DNA from 3 places in the Isoptericola sp. NPDC060185 genome. Region 3 is predicted to be linked to each of the others. Evidence: predicted binding sites of a transcription regulator. Region 3 holds the regulator's gene; each other region holds the start of a gene.
What was found. Region 3 encodes LexA, which represses DNA repair genes until DNA is damaged. Its sites were predicted from a motif close to TCGAACANNTGTTCGA; they were not measured.
Positions count from the first base shown of each region.

Region 1: the regulator LexA is predicted to act here: its motif matches at 4,117-4,132, upstream of ACFWDO_RS01680 (DUF222 domain-containing protein).
Region 2: the regulator LexA is predicted to act here: its motif matches at 1,045-1,060, upstream of ACFWDO_RS16350 (DUF222 domain-containing protein).

Region 1 covers NZ_JBHWYY010000003.1:19,077-24,542, forward strand. The annotation lists gene ACFWDO_RS01660 (hypothetical protein) at 1-173, opposite strand, end outside; gene ACFWDO_RS01665 (UvrD-helicase domain-containing protein) at 225-2,942, opposite strand; gene ACFWDO_RS01670 (GNAT family N-acetyltransferase) at 3,037-3,534, opposite strand; gene ACFWDO_RS01675 (VOC family protein) at 3,656-4,045, shown strand; gene ACFWDO_RS01680 (DUF222 domain-containing protein) at 4,152-5,466, shown strand, end outside.
Region 2 covers NZ_JBHWYY010000060.1:15,682-21,147, reverse strand. The annotation lists gene ACFWDO_RS16360 (thiamine pyrophosphate-binding protein) at 1-462, shown strand, start outside; gene ACFWDO_RS16355 (HIT family protein) at 512-934, opposite strand; gene ACFWDO_RS16350 (DUF222 domain-containing protein) at 1,094-2,629, shown strand; gene ACFWDO_RS16345 (dihydrofolate reductase family protein) at 2,651-3,217, opposite strand; gene ACFWDO_RS16340 (alpha/beta fold hydrolase) at 3,295-4,023, opposite strand; gene ACFWDO_RS16335 (gamma carbonic anhydrase family protein) at 4,070-4,666, opposite strand; gene ACFWDO_RS16330 (FAD-binding monooxygenase) at 4,709-5,466, opposite strand, start outside.
Region 3 covers NZ_JBHWYY010000016.1:46,986-52,451, reverse strand. The annotation lists gene ACFWDO_RS08355 (HelD family protein) at 1-185, shown strand, start outside; gene serA (phosphoglycerate dehydrogenase) at 255-1,493, shown strand; gene ACFWDO_RS08345 (DUF5302 domain-containing protein) at 1,578-1,763, opposite strand; gene nrdR (transcriptional regulator NrdR) at 1,933-2,466, opposite strand; gene ACFWDO_RS08335 (LysM peptidoglycan-binding domain-containing protein) at 2,593-2,931, opposite strand; gene lexA (transcriptional repressor LexA) at 3,182-4,003, shown strand; gene ACFWDO_RS08325 (L-lactate dehydrogenase) at 4,086-5,045, opposite strand; gene ACFWDO_RS08320 (ATP-dependent DNA helicase) at 5,055-5,466, opposite strand, start outside.

The DNA of each region.
Region 1 (5,466 bases), on a different contig from region 3:
TCCGTGTCGTCGACGGCCTCCAGCGCCACCGGGTCCACGGCCGTCACCTCGACCACGCCCACCCGGGTGCGCATCGTCGACCCGGGTTGCACGCGCACCACGGCCCACCGACGGTAGGTGTGGGTCACCGTCCCGTCGGCGAGCCCGCGCAGCGTCCTCGCGTCCAGCAGCACACGGTCACGATGCCGGATCCCGGCCCCGGTCGCTCGGCGGTTCGCCCGACGTCAGAGCTTCGTGACTGGCGAGTACCGCAGCAGCAGCCGCTTGGTGCCGTCCGCGCCGAAGTCGATCCGCGCGACGGAGTTCGGCCCGCTGCCCTCCAGGGACACGACGGTGCCGACGCCGTACGCGTCGTGCGTGACCTTGTCCCCCACGTCGAGCGACGGGACGTCCGCGTCCTTGCGCGGCGTGGCCGAGCCGAACGTCGCGCCGGTCCCCGTCGTCGTGCCCGCGTCCTTGGGACGGCCGATCCGGCCGCCGACGCCCTCGGACGGCGACTTCCGCTGCGGCGACCACGTGCTGCCCGACGACGCGCCGCGGGACGTCCCCGACCGTGCCGACCCGCCCCGTGCCGACCCGCCCCACGCCGACCCGCCGCGCCGCAGGTACTGCGTGGACGACTCGCGCCGCCGCCAGTCCCACAGCTCCTCGGGGACCTCCTCGAGGAACCTGCTGGGCGGGAACTCGTTCGCCATGCCCCACGCCGACCGCACGGCCGAGCGCGTGATGTACAGCCGCTGGCGCGCGCGGGTGATCCCGACGTACGCGAGCCGGCGCTCCTCGGCGAGCTCCGAGTCGTCGTGCAGGGAGCGCATGTGCGGGAACGTGCCGTCCTCCATGCCCGTGAGGAAGACGACGGGGAACTCGAGGCCCTTGGCGGTGTGCAGCGTCATGAGCGTGACGACGCCCTGGTCCTCCTTGGGCTCCTGCTCCGCCTCCCCGTCGGCCACGTCCTCGTCGGGGATCTGGTCGGCGTCGGCCACCAGGGACACGCGCTCGAGGAAGTCGGTGAGGTCGCCCTCGGGGTCCAGCTCGCTGAACTCGGCCGCGACCGCGTGCAGCTCGGCGAGGTTCTCCACGCGCGACGCGTCCTGCGGGTCGTCCGACGCGCGCAGCTCGGCGAGGTAGCCGGTGCGGTCCAGCACCGCGCCCAGGATCGTGGCGGGCGGCTCTCCGTCGTCGACCAGCGCGCGCAGGTCGCGCATCATGTCGCGGAACGCCAGGAGGGGCTTGGAGGTGCGGGTGGTCATGCCGCCGATCTCGTCGGCGCGCTCCAGCGCCGCCCCGAACGACAGCCGCTCGCGGTCGGCGAACGACGCGACGAGCGACTCGGCCTTGTCGCCCAGCCCGCGCTTGGGCACGTTGAGCACGCGGCGCAGGTTGACGTCGTCGTCCGGGTTCGCCAGCGCGCGCAGGTAGGCGATGGCGTCCTTGATCTCGCGGCGCTCGTAGAACCGCGTGCCGCCCACCACCTTGTAGGGCAGGCCGACGCGGATCAGCACCTCCTCCAGCGCCCGCGACTGGGCGTTGGTGCGGTAGAACACCGCGACGTCCCCGGGGCGCACGCCGTCGGCGTCGCCGAGCCGGTCGATCTCCTCCGCGACGAACCGCGCCTCGCCGTGCTCGTCGTCGGCCACGTAGCCGACGATCTTCTCCCCCGCGCCCGCGTCGGTCCACAGCCGCTTGGGCTTGCGGTCCGGGTTGCGCGAGATGACGGCGTTGGCGGCCGTCAGGATCGTCTGCGTGGAGCGGTAGTTCTGTTCCAGCAGGATGGTCGTGGCGTCCGGGTAGTCCTCCTCGAACTCCACGATGTTGCGGATCGTGGCGCCGCGGAACGCATAGATGGACTGGTCGGCGTCGCCCACCACCGTCAGTTCGGCCGGGTCCAGGCCGTCGACGCCGGGGCCGTCCGCGGTGGCGCCCGCGAGCTCGCGCACCAGCATGTACTGCGCATGGTTCGTGTCCTGGTACTCGTCCACCAGGATGTGCCGGAACCGGCGCCGGTAGTGCTCCGCCACGTTCGGGAACGCCTGCAGCAGGTTCACCGTGGTCATGATGATGTCGTCGAAGTCGAGCGCGCTGGCCTGCGCGAGGCGCTGCTGGTAGCGGCGGTAGACGTCGGCCAGCACGGTGTCGAACTCGGGCGCCCCGCCGTCGGCCAGCCCGCCTCCCGCAGCCCGCGCGCGCCAGCCCGCGGCGGGCGGCTCGGCGGCGTCGGCGTGATCCGCGGTGTCCGCGCCCGACTGCCGCGCGTACGTGTCCGGGTCGATCAGCTCGTTCTTCAGGTCGCTGATCTTGTGCGCCAGGGAGCGCGCCGGGTACTTCTTCGGGTCCAGGTCCAGCTCGCGCGTCACCAGCGTGATGAGGCGCTGGCTGTCCGCGGCGTCGTAGATGGAGAAGCTGGAGCGCAGGCCGAGGGTCTTGGCCTCCTTGCGCAGGATCCGCACGCACGCGGAATGGAACGTCGAGACCCACATCCGCCCGCCGGCGGGGCCCACGAGATGCTCGACCCGCTCGCGCATCTCCGCGGCGGCCTTGTTGGTGAACGTGATCGCGAGAATCTCCCCCGGCCGCGCCCGCCCCGTGGCCAGCAGGTAGGCGATGCGGTGCGTGAGCACGCGCGTCTTGCCCGACCCCGCCCCCGCCACGATGAGCAGCGGGGAGCCCGCATGCTCGACGGCGGCCCGCTGCTGGGGATTGAGCCCCTCCACCAGCGCGTCCGGGTCCAGGTGCGCGAACGCCCCTCGCGACCGCGGCCGGCCCGGCTCGCCCCCGCCGTCGTGGGCCACCGACGCCGCGTCGCGCACCCAGGCGGGCGCGCCGGACGACGGGTCTGCGGCGTCGTCGTCCCAGCGCGGGGCGACCGGCGGCAGGCGTGCGGTGTCGTCCTTCGCGGCGTGGTCGAACCCGGGCAGGGACAGGCTGTCGAACAGGGAGGTCATCGTGGACCAAGCCTAGGCTCCGGGGCCGACATCCCGGACCCGCCCGGCCGTGGCGTCCCGGGGTGGTCGGCTTGTCGACCCGCCTCGCCGGACGTCACAGCGAGCGGTGCAACCGCATCGGCGTGTGCGGGATGCCGTCCTCGAGGTACTCCGGCCCGTCCGGCGCGAAGCCGAACCGTCCGTAGAAGCCGGTCAGCGGCGACTGCGCGCCGAGCACGACGTCCGCCGACGGTGCGGCCGCGGTGGCCACGTCCAGCGCGGCCTGCATGAGGACGCCGGAGGCCCCGGTGCCGCGCACGGCGGGGTGGCACACGACGCGGCCGATGCGTTGCACGTCGCCGTCGTCGAGGACGCGGGCCGTCGCGACCACGCGGCCGCCTCGCTCCCCGTCGAGCAGCACCACGTGCCGGGTCCCGGGTTCCGCGTCCCGGCCGTCCAGGTCGGGGTACGCACACTCCTGCTCGACGACGAACACGTCCTGGCGCAGCCGCCACGCCTCGTACGCGGTCCGCACGTCCAGCTCGTCGAGGGCGGCGACGCGCACCGCCCAGCGGCCGTCGTCCCGTCGTACCGCGGCGTCCTGCGTCGTCATGGTTCCTCCGTCGTGCCGTGCTGCCGTCGGACACCCTAAGCCGCTCGCCGATGAGACCGTGCCCGTTCGGCGGTCGACCCAGGAGACCGGCCGTCCGGGCCGGACCGACGAAAGGCCCCTCATGCCCACAGCAGCGCGCGTCACCGGCGTCCTCACCGTCGCCGTACCCGTCCGCGACCAGGACGCCGCCCTCGAGTTCTACACGTCGATGCTCGGCATGGAGGTCCGCTTCGACGCGGAGCTGCAGCCAGGGTTCCGCTGGATCGACATCGCCCCCGGCGGGGGCGGCGGCGCGTCCCTCTCGCTCGTCCGCGCCGGGGACGGCCTCCCGTCGGGGGTCGACACCGGGATCCGCCTGGGCACGCGGGACGCCGGCGCGGACCACGCGGCCCTCGCGGCCGCCGGCGTCGACGTGGGTGAGCTCCTCCTCTGGGGCTCCGCCCCACCGATGTTCACCTTCCGCGACCCCGACGGGAACCTGCTCTACGTCACGGAGAACGCCGAGGGCTGAGCGGGGTCGGGCCACGTCACGTCCTGTCGCGAGCGGCGGCGCGCGGTTGTCCACAGATTGCCGGGAAGGCATAGAACAGGTGTTCGAACGTCGCTAGGCTGGGGGCATGACGACGACGCTCCCCGACTCCGCGACCGGCACCTCCGCCGGAACGCCTGCGGGTCGCGCGAGCGGGCCGGTGGGCCTGAATGCGGCGGCGGAGCGGCTCGCTGCGATGCCACGGTCGTGGACCCCGTCGATCAGCGAGCTGCTGGAGGAAGAAGCACCACCCCAGCAAGCGGCCGCGCCGCTGCAACATCCGACCCTGGCCGACCTGGACCGGGTGCTCGACCAGCTCGCCGCGAACGACGCCGAGATCGCTACCCTGCACGCCCACCGCGCGGTCCTCCTCGCCCAGGCCACGAGCCTGGCCGAGGCCCTGGAGTCCGACCTCCTGGACCCCGCCGACCCCACCGCCCGCCGGGCACCCTCCGCCCGCCGCCTCGAGCTCGCCAGACGCGCCGTCACCACCGAGATCGCCACCACCCTGCACCAGGGCGAGCACGCCACCGGCACGCTGGTCGACCACGCCGTGACGCTGGCCAGCAAGGCCCCCGCGACCCTGGCCGCCCTGCACCAGGGCCGCCTGTCCTGGGCGCACGCCACCGCCATCACCACACACCTCGCCGACCTGACCTCCGACGAGGCCGCACATGTCGAGCACACCGTCCTCGCCGCCGTCATGACAGCCGAGGTCAACCCCGACGACGCCCCCGGCACCACCGCCGGCACGGTCTCGTGCACGCCCACCCAGGTCGCCCGCCGCGCCCGCCGAGCCCGCGAGACCGCCCACCCCACCCCGCTCGACGTCCGCCACCACGAGGCCGCCCAACACCGCACCGTCTTCCTCGACGACGACCACGACGGCATGTCCTGGCTCGTCGCCCACCTCCCCGCACCCCTCGCGCACGCCGCCTACGACCGCCTCACCCGCACCGCCCGCCACCTCACCACCAACAACGACGCTGGCAACGGCGCCGGCCGCGCTGGTGGCACTGGCGGCGGAGACGGCATGGGCGGCGGCCGCACCCTCGCCCAAGCCCGCGCCGACACCCTCACCGCGCTCCTGCTGGACGACGGCACCCTCGACCACACCACCGCGCCGGGCGGGACCCATGAGACGACCCATGACACAAGGCCAGGCGACGGCCGTCCGCACGACGACCCGAGCCCCGATCCCCCAGACGAAGCGCCCGACCTGAAAAGCACTCAGTCGGCGATCGCGGCCCTGGCGCGCTCCATCCGCCCCCAGGTCACCGTCACCGTCCCCGTCCTGACCCTCCTCGGCATCACCGACGCCCCGGCCACCATGAACGGGCACATCCCCATCGACCCCGACACCGCCCAACAGCTCACCGCCCTTGCCCCGTCGCTGCGGCGGA
Region 2 (5,466 bases), on a different contig from region 3:
ATGATGATGGTCGGCACCGCCTACCAGTCCATCGGCCTCGGCTTCCCCAGCGTGCCCGGCGCCGCCGCCGCCCTGCCCGACGCCACCGTCGTCCTCACCACCGGCGACGGCGGCGGCCTCATGGCCCTCGCCGACCTCGAGACCGCCGTGCGCACCGCCGGCGGCCGGGGCGTCGCCGTCGTCTGGAACGACGCCGTGTACGGCGCCGAGGTGCACGTCTACGGGCGGCAGGGCCTCGCCGAGGAGCCCATGCGCATCCCCGAGACCGACTTCGCCGCGCTCGCCGCCGCCGTCGGCGCCGAGGGCGTGGTCGTGCGCACCCTCGACGACCTCGACCGCCTCGGGACCTGGGCGCGCGAGCCCGTCGACCAGCGCCGCTTCCTCATGCTCGACTGCCACGTCTCGCCCACCGTCGTCGCGCCGTGGCAGGAGGAGGTCCTGCGGGTGAGCCGCACGCGTTGAGAGGGCCCCTCGCGTTCGACGTCGAGGTGCGCCCGGAAGCCTGGGGCGCCTACCGCAGCTCGGCGGACAGCAACGCGGCGGCGGCGGGGATCGGCTCGTGGGACGACCGGTCGCTCGGCCAGAGCGTCGCCTCGTCGCCCGGCCAGCGCGGCACGACGTGGACGTGCAGGTGGTCGACCGACTGCCCCGAGAACGGCCCGCTCGCGTTGAGCAGCACCACGCCGGTCGCCCCGAGCGCCCTGGTCATGGCCACCGAGACGCGCTGCACGAGCGCCATCGTCGCGGCCATGACCTGGGGGCTCGCGTCCAGCACCCCGACGCAGTGATCACGGGGGACGACGAGCGTGTGGCCCGGCGCGAGCTCCCCGCCCGGCCGCGGCAGGAAGGCGACCGCGTCCGGCTCGCGCGCGACCCAGGACCCCTCCCCTGACGCGATCAGCCCGCAGAACACGCACGTCGTCGGGTCGCCCACTCCACAGCCTTCCGCTCGGTCCGTCCTGGCCCGGAGGCCGTGGGCATCCTGCCATGCGACCGCCCCGTCCGGGGGCGCCGCCGGGCAGGCCGACGATGACCTGCTCGTCGTCGAACACCTGTTCGAGAACGTGTCGGTGGCGGGTGGTTGAGTGCTCGTATGGCCACCCCGCCCAGCACCGCCGCTTCGCGGCTTGATGCTGCGCTGGACCGGGCGGCGGACGAGCAGGCGGCGGTGAACGCGGCGGCGGGACGGCGCACGGTCGCGCTGGCCGAGGTCCTCGCCACGACGCACGAGTCGGCGATGCTGGACCTGGGCGTGGAGCGGGTGTCGTCGGCTTCTCCGGAGCGTCGCGGCTCGGTCGCGCACCGTGCGCTGGTCGCGGAGGTCGCGTGCGCGCTCGGGGTCAGCGAGCACGTCGCGGCCGGCTGGCTCGCCGACGCCGAGGTCCTGGCCTCGAAGGCGACCGCGACGCTGGAGGCGTTGTGCGCGGGAACGATCAGCTACCAGCACGCGGCCAAGCTCGCGGACGCGGTCGCAGGCCTGCCCCCGAGCGTCGCCGTGCGGGTCGAGCGCGCGGTCCTGGACCGGGCACCCGGGATGACGGCGGCACGGTTCGGGGCGCTCGTCCGCGCCGCGCGGGACCGGCTGCACCCGGTGCCCGCCGAGGTCCGCCACCAGGCCGCCGCCCTGAAGGCGGACGTATGGGTCGACGACGGCACCGACGGGATGTCCTGGCTCACCGCGCACCTGCCGACCCCCGTCGCGCGTGCCGTCTACGACCGCCTGCACCGCACCGCCACCCGCGCCAAGACGGACGGTGACCCGCGCAGGGTCGGGCAGCTGCGCGCCGCGGCCCTGGCCGCCCTCCTCCTCGACGACCACCAGGTGACGGATTCGCACGCCACGCACGCCGCAGGACCGCCAGGCGCGGCAACCAACCCGAACACCCCGCCAGGGACGGCACCACCAGATCTACCGGACCTGCCCGATCCGCTCGCCACGCTGGCGCGCACCGTCCGGCCCGTGGTGCACGTGACCGTCCCGATCACCACCCTCACCGGCACCAGCGAGAGTCCGGGCCTGCTGGACGGCACCATCCCCATCGACGCGGAGACCGCACGCCACCTCACCGCCCGCGCCCCCACCCTGCGACGCCTGCTCACCGACCCCGTCACCGGCGCGATGCTCACCGTCGACCGACGCTCCTACGTCGTGCCCGCCGACCTACGCGCCTTCCTCACCCAACGCGACCTCACCTGCCGGTTCCCCGGCTGCCGCATCCCCACACGACGCTGCGACCTCGACCACACCACCGCCTGGGAGCACGGCGGCACCACCGACGCCACCAACCTCGCCGCACTGTGCCGCCGTCACCACACGTTGAAGCACGAGTCCCGATGGACCGTCGAACACCTCCACGACCGGCCGGGCGGCCGGCCCGGCACCGGCGTCCTGGCCTGGACCTCACCCCGCGGCCGCACCTACCTCACCGAGCCCGGATCCGCGGACCACACCCTCGACCACCTCGACGCCTGGGCCACCGAGACACAGCACCTCGCCCTCCAGACCGCGGCCGAGGCGTCGGCAACCGAGACCGAGACACCGGCGCCCGAACGGGCGGGGTATTCCCCTCCAGCCGAGCGCGTGAGCCCCGGACGAGCAGGTCCCGAACCCGGCGACCCGCCGTTCTGACGACGCCGCCAGGACGGCCGCTCAGCCGACGCCGGGCGGGCCGTCCAGCACCGTCGGGGCGTACTCGAGCAGCTGCAACCGGCCGTCGAGGGTGCGGCTGTCGAGGAGCTCCAGGCGAACGTCGGGCCAGCCGTCGTAGAGGCGGTCGCCGCCGCTGGCGCCGTTGACCACGGGGAACACCACCACACGGATCCGGTCGACAAGTCCCGCGGTCAGCAGCGAGCGGGCCAGCCCCCGGCTGCCGATGGTCCGGAGCGGCACGTCGCCCTCCTTCATCGCGCGCACGGCCGCGACGGCGTCGCCCGCGACGAGCGTGGTGTTGGCCCATTCCAGCGGCTCGGTGAGGGTCCGGGAGAACACGACCTTCGGCCGCGCCGTGACCTCGGCCATCTCCTCCTCGCCGGTCTCCGCGAACCGCGCGAACAGCCGGTAGGTCGTGGCGCCCAGCAGCGTCGTCCACTCCTGCCGGCCGTCCTCCTCGAGGAACGCGAAGTAGTCCGGCCCGCCCATGCCCCACAGGCCGGGCCACCCCTCGGCGGAGCCGAACCCGTCGAGCGAGGTGATGTAGTCGATCATCAGGTCTGCCATCGCGGGGCCTCCTCGGCCGCTGGCCACTCCTGGTCGCCCCCAGTATCGCCACCGCCGGACGCCGTCGCCCGCGGGCCTCAGCGCGGCAGCACCTCGCGGAGCGCGGCCATGAACTCCTCGTAGTGGCCGTACCAGACCGAGTGCGCCGCCCCGGGCACGTCGCGCACGACCACCCCGCCCGCCGCGAGGCGTGCCGCGTCGTCGTCGGGGACGAAGGCGCTCGGCGCGGGACGGATCACGGCCGCGCCGGCGGGCAGCGGCCAGTCCCCGTCCGGCGACGACACGACGGCCGCGGCGGTGACCGGGTCGAACGCCTCCGCGGCCGCGGCCTCGACCCGCGCGTCCTGCTCGCCGTAGTGCGGGCGCGTGCGCCGGAGATCGTCGTACGTGCGGGCCCGGCGGTCGCGCTCGTAGTCCGCGCGGAGCTCCACCGGGTCGCCGCCGCCGCGGAACCGCGGCAGGGCGTCGACCAGCACCGTCCTGGCCGGCCGGAGCTCCGCGCGCGCGGCGGCGAGCACCACTCCTCCGTACGAGTGGCCGACGGCGATCTCGGGCCCGGCAGTCGACCGCTCCCGGAAGGTCGCGACGACGGCCCGCGCCGCCCGCGGCACGGTGAGCTGAGGGTCCCGCGGGGAGCTGCCGTGCCCGGGCAGGTCCGGTGCCAGGACCCGCCACCCCGACTCCGCGAGCGCCGGCCCGACGCGCCACCAGGAGTCCCCCGACCCCATGAACCCGTGCAGCAGCAGGGCCGTGCGGTCGCCGCCGCCCCACTCACGCACGTGCAGCCGCGGCAGGTCGCCGTTCATCGGCCGCGCACGGGCCGGGTCGCGGTCCCGTCCTTGCGCCGGTACGTCATTGCGGCAGCACCTCGTCGTCGCGGTGCGTGCCGTAGAACTCCGACTGGCGCCGCATCGTCTCGCGCATCGGCGTGTCCCGCGTCGCCCCGTAGACGGTGCCCGGGAAGTCGAGCTCGCGCTGCACGGCCCAGATCTCGTCGTGGCTGCCGGGCGGCAGGATCCGGGCCGGGTCGCCCACGGCGACCCACCCGATCGGCACGACCGCGCCGGGCGGGAGGACGGTGTTGACGTGCACGACGCCGTGGATGCGTACCTCGGCCCCGGCGCCGATCCGGCTGCCCGGGAACAGCGCGGCACCGGTCGCGACGAACGCCTCGTCCTCGACCGTGCTGCCGTTGACGTGGGCGTGCGGGCCCACCAGCACGGCGTCGCCCAGGCGCGCGTCGTGGCCGCTGCGGCCGCGCACGAGCGCCTGCTCCATCACCACGGTGTCGCGGCCGACGACGACGGTGCCGTCCTCGGCGGAGAGGACGGCACCGTGCAGGATCCGCGCCCCGGCCGCCACGTGCACGTCGCCGACCAGCACCGCCGTCGGTGCGACGTACGCCGACGGGTCGACGGTGGGCGTGTCTCCTCGATGACGGACCAGCATGGCCGGGACCGTACCAGCCGCGCCCTCCGGCCTCGTCCCGGCTCAGCGGCCGACGAACACCCCGGCGAAGAACGCGGCGAGCTCGTCGGTGGCGTCGAGCGGCAGGATGTGCGCGACGTACTGGTCGGGGCGCACGACGACGACCACGCCGTCGCGGGACAGCTCGCGCTCGGCGAAGATGTCGTCCGGGTTCCAGGCGGACGGGGCGGCCGCGTACACCTTCTCCCAGTCGGTGAGGCCGAGCGGGCCGGTCTGCGGGCGGAACACGTCGGGCACGACGGCGACGTCCACGTCCTCGTACGCCTGCTGGTAGACGACCTTGACGTCGAAGACGGCGTCGACGTCCGCCCCCTCCGGCGTGTACCGCGACACGGGCGACTCGGGCGACGCGAGCCACGCGGCGAACGCGTCCACGGCCGAGCCCTCGCCCGGCGCGGCGGCGTCGGCGAACGCGTAGATCCGCCACCGCCCGTCGGCCTTGGCGTGGTGACCGAGGTGGACGGCGTTGCCGTCGCACACCCGCGTCACCTGGGCGGACTTGAACCGCTTGCCGAGCGGGAACCCGCCGGCGAGCTCCTGGCGCGCGCCGGTGCCGACGATCGACGACGGCGCGTACTGGGTCATGAAGCCGGACGGGAACTCCGACGTCGCGAGGTAGTAGTCGGCGAGCTCCTGCGGGTCGGAGATCTCCTCGGGCTTGCGGGCCATGAGGCTGGACCACTCGCGGTCGAAGTCGATGAGCTGCTGCGCCACGGGCTGCCGCTCGGCGGAGTAGGTGGCCAGGAGCGACTCGGGGCTCA
Region 3 (5,466 bases):
TCGACCCGCGGGAGACGAAGGGTCTCGAGTTCGACGCCGTCGTGCTGGTCGAGCCGGTCGCCGTCACGGGCGGCCCCGGCGGGGCCTCCGACCTCTACGTGGCGATGACGCGGCCCACCCAGCGCCTCGTCGTCGTGCACGAGCAGCCGCTGCCCGCGGGGATCGTGGAGCTCGCCGCGGCGTGACGCCGGACGTGACGCCGGAATGGTGAGACGCGTTTGTGGGCGTGGTGCCGCGGGGCGCACCATGGCCTCGTGCTGCGAGCCCTCCTTCTCGAGAACGTCCACCCTGTCGCTGCCCAGAATCTTCGTGATGCGGGCATCGAGGTCGTCACGCGCCCCGGCGCGCTCGACGAGGCCGAGCTGATCGAGTCCCTCGCGGACTTCCAGATCCTCGGCATCCGGTCCAAGACCACCGTGACCCGCAAGGTCCTCCAGAGCGTGCCCGGCCTGCAGGCCGTCGGCACCTTCTCCATCGGGACCAACCAGATCGACCTCGAGGCCGCCGCGGCCCACGGGGTCGCGGTGTTCAACGCGCCCTACTCCAACACGCGCTCCGTGGTGGAGCTCGCGATCTCCGAGATCATCGCGCTGACCCGACGCCTCACCGTGCGCGACAAGTCGCTGCACGACGGCGTGTGGGACAAGACCGCGGAGGGCTCGCACGAGGTGCGCGGTCGCACGCTCGGCATCATCGGGTACGGGAACATCGGCTCCCAGCTGTCGGTCCTCGCCGAGAACCTCGGCATGCGGGTCGTCTTCTACGACACCGCCGAGAAGCTCGCGCTGGGCAACGCCCACCGCGTCGAGACGATCGAGGAGCTGCTCGCCGAGGCCGACGCCGTGACGATCCACGTCGACGGGCGCCCCGGCAACGCGGGCCTCTTCGGCGCGGACCTGTTCGCGGGGATGAAGCCGGGCGCGATCTTCCTCAACCTCTCGCGCGGGTTCGTGGTCGACGTCGAGGCCCTGCGGCAGCACATCCTGTCCGGCCACCTGGGCGGCGCCGCCGTCGACGTCTTCCCCACCGAGCCGAAGAAGCGCGGTGACGGGTTCACCTCCCCGCTGCGCGGCCTGCCGAACGTCATCCTCACGCCGCACGTCGGCGGCTCCACGGAGGAGGCGCAGGAGGCCATCGGAGAGTTCGTGTCGAAGAAGCTCCGCGACTTCATGGCGACCGGGTCCACCACCCTGTCCGTCAACCTGCCGAACCTGCAGCTCGCGCACACCGGCGTGGGCCGCATCATGCTGCTGCACCGCAACGTCCCGGGCGTCCTCGCCGCGGTGAACCAGGTCTTCGCGGACCACGGCGCCAACATCGAGGCGCAGATGCTCGCCACCCGCGGCGAGGTCGGCTACGTCGTCACGGACATCTCCGACGTCACCCAGCGCGGCGCGTCGGCCAAGCTGCAGGCCATGCCGTCCACGATCCGCCTGCGCATCCGCGACGCCTTCGAGCGGCCCGAGTTCCCGCCCGGCCCCGCCGCGGGCTGACGCGACGGGCACACCCGCCGACACGCGCCGAGGGCGTCCCCGGGACTCCGGGGACGCCCTCGCGTCGTGGTGGGACCGGCCCGCTCAGCCGGACTTGCGGCGGAACATCTTCTGCACCGGGCCGGAGGTCTCCGAGCCGTGCACCTGGCCGGTGTTGCCGTCCTTGCCGGCGGTCGGGTGGCTGGCGGCGTTCTTCCGCTCCAGCGCCTCCCGGAAGCGCGCCTTCGTGTCCTCGCTGGGCTTGGCCGCCCTGGAGTCGTCCGTCGTCATCACGATCACCTCGTCGTCGTCGGGGTGGACGTGCTCGCACGGCGGACCGCGCAGCACCTGGTGCCGTCCAGCATGCTCCACCCCCGCGCGTCGCGCCAAGGGCATTTCGCCCGGAGCGGGCGAACCCGGCGCCGCGAGGCGGCTCGGGGACCCCGGGAGGGGCCTCGCCTCAGCGCGACGCGTCCCGGCCGGCGACCGCGGGCTCGGCGCCACCCGTCTCGACGTCCTCGTCCTGCCCCGCGTCCTCGGCCCGCGCCTCGCGCTCCGCCCGCAGGGACGTGATCGCGCTCTCGAAGTCCTCCAGGGACTCGAATGACTGGTACACGCTCGCGAATCGCAGGTAGGCGACCTCGTCCAGCTCGCGCAGGGGCCCGAGGATGGCCAGCCCGACCTCGTTCGCCTCGATCTCGGGGCGGCCCGACGCACGCAGCGTCTCCTCGACCCGTTGCGCCAGCAGAGCCAGGTCGTCGGAGCTCACGGGCCGGCCCTGGCACGCCTTGCGCACGCCCGCGACCACCTTGTCGCGGCTGAACGGCTCGGTCACGCCGGAACGCTTGGCGACCGACAGGCTCGCCGTCTCGATCGTGGTGAAGCGGCGCTGGCACGCCGGGCACTGCCGCCGTCGGCGGATCGACGAACCGTCGTCGGAGGTGCGCGAGTCGATGACTCGCGAGTCCTCGTGGCGGCAGAACGGGCAGTGCATCGCTGGTCTCCTGCGCTCGGCTCCGGACCGGCGCCCGGCTGCCCGACAAGGTATGCGGGACGCCGCGCCCGGCGCAAGCAGGGTCCATCCTCGCATCTTCGCGGCGCCGGGTCGTGCCGCGCGCCCTCAGTCCTCGGGCAGGAGCACCACCTGACCGGCCTGCAGCTCCGCCGTCGTGAGGCCGTTCAGCTGGCGGAGGTCCGCGACGACGTCGCGCAGGTCCTCGCCCGAGTCCCGGACCGCGCGGGCGTACTGCCACAGCGTCTCGCCCGGCTGGACCGTGTGGAGCCGGACCTCCACGCCCGACCCGGGAGCGTCCGCCACCGCGCGCTGGCCGACCAGGCCCGCGCCGACGAGGACGAGAAGGACGAGCGCGGCGACCACGACACGCCCGCGTCGCGTGAGCCGGAGGCCGCCGAGCCCGAGGAACCCCGGAGCTTCGGTGGTGCTGGGCGCGTTCTGCATCGTCCTACCTCCGGTTCACGTCGCGTCGCCGCCGGTCGGGCGACTGCCGTCGAACAGCCGTTCGTCGAACACCTGTACGTCGAACGGCTGTACTAGGTGTACCACGTCACGACGACACGGTCGAGGCCTGATCGAACAGATGTTTGATGTCGGGCCGGAACTGGCCTAGAGTGACCAGCAGCGCGATGGAAGGTTTGTCGGATTTCATCGGCCCGTCAGCGGGCCGCGCCCCTGCAGGACGGAGAACGCGATGACCAGCGGACGGGACCACGCCCCGGCGTCCACGACGGTTGCCACGCCGTGGCCGGCGCAGCAGGAGACCCCTGAGGACACGTCGACAGCGGAGACGGCGCTCGCCTCGGTGAGCGAGATCGCCCCGGCGGCCGACCGGCTCACGCCGCGCCAGCGCCGTGTGCTCGAGACGATCCGCCGCTCCGTCGAGGACCGCGGCTACCCCCCGACCATGCGGGAGATCGGCGAGGCCGTGGGTCTCGCCAGCCCCTCGTCCGTCAAGCATCAGCTGACGACGCTGGAGCGCAAGGGCTTCCTGCGCCGTGACCCGAACCGGCCCCGCGCGATCGAGGTCGTCGACCCCGAGGCACCCGCCGCGACCGACGGCGGGACCCCGGCGTTCGCGCCGCGCACCCCGGGGTTCGCCGCCGGCTCGGTCGCGGGCTCCGACGCACAGCCCGCCGAGGCCCCGTCCTACGTCCCGCTCGTGGGCCGGATCGCGGCGGGCGGCCCGATCCTCGCCGAGCAGGTCGTCGAGGACGTCTTCCCGCTCCCCCGCCAGGTCGTGGGCGACGGCGAGCTGTTCCTGCTCAAGGTGGCGGGCGACTCGATGGTCGACGCGGCCATCTGCGACGGCGACTGGGTGGTCGTCCGCAGCCAGCCGGTCGCGGAGAACGGCGAGGTCGTCGCCGCCATGATCGACGGCGAGGCGACGGTCAAGACGTTCAAGCAGTCCGGCGGGCACACGTGGCTCATGCCGCAGAATGCCGCCTACTCCCCCATCCCGGGCGACGACGCCCAGGTGCTCGGCCGGGTGGTGGCCGTGCTCCGCAGCCTCTGAGCGCGACGCCGCACCCCGACGGCGCGACGAACCCCCGGCCCGTGCGGGCCGGGGGTTAGTCGCGTCAGGGCCGCGTCGCGGGTCAGAACCCGAGCCGGCGCTGCACCTCGCGCATGCCCTCGGCCGACGCCCGCAGGCCGGCGACCTCGTCGTCGGACAGCGGGGTGTCGATCGTCTCCGCCACGCCGCGCCGGTCCACCAGGGACGGCACCGAGAGGCAGACGTCGCTGATGCCGTAGAAGCCGTCCAGGCGGGACGACACGTTCATCACGCGGTGCTCGTCGTTCAGGACCGCCTCGATGATGCGGGTGGCTGCCAGGCCCACGGCGTAGTTGGTGGCCCCCTTGCCGGCGATGACCCGGTAGGCCGACTCCACGACGTCCGTGGCGATCCGGTGCCGGGCGGGCTCGTCGAGCGGCGGCCGACCACGGAAGGGGCGCCAGTCCAGCAGCGGCACCCCGGCGATCGTCGCCGAGCTCCACAGCACGATCTCCGAGTCGCCGTGCTCGCCCGCGATGTTCGCGTGCACGTTGCCGACCGCGACCCCGCAGTGGCGGGCGAGCGCGTCGCGCAGCCGGGAGGAGTCCAGGACCGTGCCGCTGCCGAACACCCGCTCGGCCGGCAGGCCGCTGATCTCCTGCGCCGCGTACGTCACCACGTCGACGGGGTTGGTCACCATGAGGTAGATCGCGTCCGGCGCGACCTCCAGCAGCCGCGGCAGGATCGTGCGGGTGAGGCCCACCGTCGCCTCGGCCAGGTCCAGGCGACTCTGGCCCGGCTTCTGCTTGGCGCCGGCGGTGACGGCCACGACGTCGGCTCCGCGGCACACCTCGACGTCGTCGGAGCCTTCGATCTCCGCCTGCGGGATGAACATGCTCCCGTGCCTCAGGTCGAGGACCTCGGCCTCGACCTTGGCGCGGTTGACGTCCATCAGGGCGATGGAGCGTGCCGCCCCTCGGGCGAGCGCTGCGTACGCGAGGGTGGAGCCCACCGCGCCGGCGCCGACGATCGCGAGCTTGGTCGTGCTGCGTGTGCCGTCCACGCGCCCAGGCTAGGTGTCCAGCCGCCGCAGCGCAGCACGGACCAGCTCGCCGTCGGTCGTGGGCCAGAAGTCTGGCATCGACCGCGTCAGGAACGACCCGTAGCGGGCCGTCGCGAGGCGCGGGTCGAGGACCGCGACCACGCCGCGATCGTCCCCCGTGCGCACGAGGCGTCCCGCCCCCTGGGCCAGCAGGAGGGCGGCGTGCGTGGCCGAGACCTGCATGAACCCGTTCCCGCCCGCCTGCTCGACCGAGCGGGCCCGCGCGGCCTTCACCGGATCGTCGGGGCGCGGGAACGGGATCCGGTCGACGAGCACGAGCTGGCAGCTGGGCCCGGGGACGTCCACGCCCTGCCAGAGCGAGAGGGTGCCGAAGAGGCACGTGGCCGGGTCGTCCGCGAACGCCTTCACGAGGGTGGGCAGC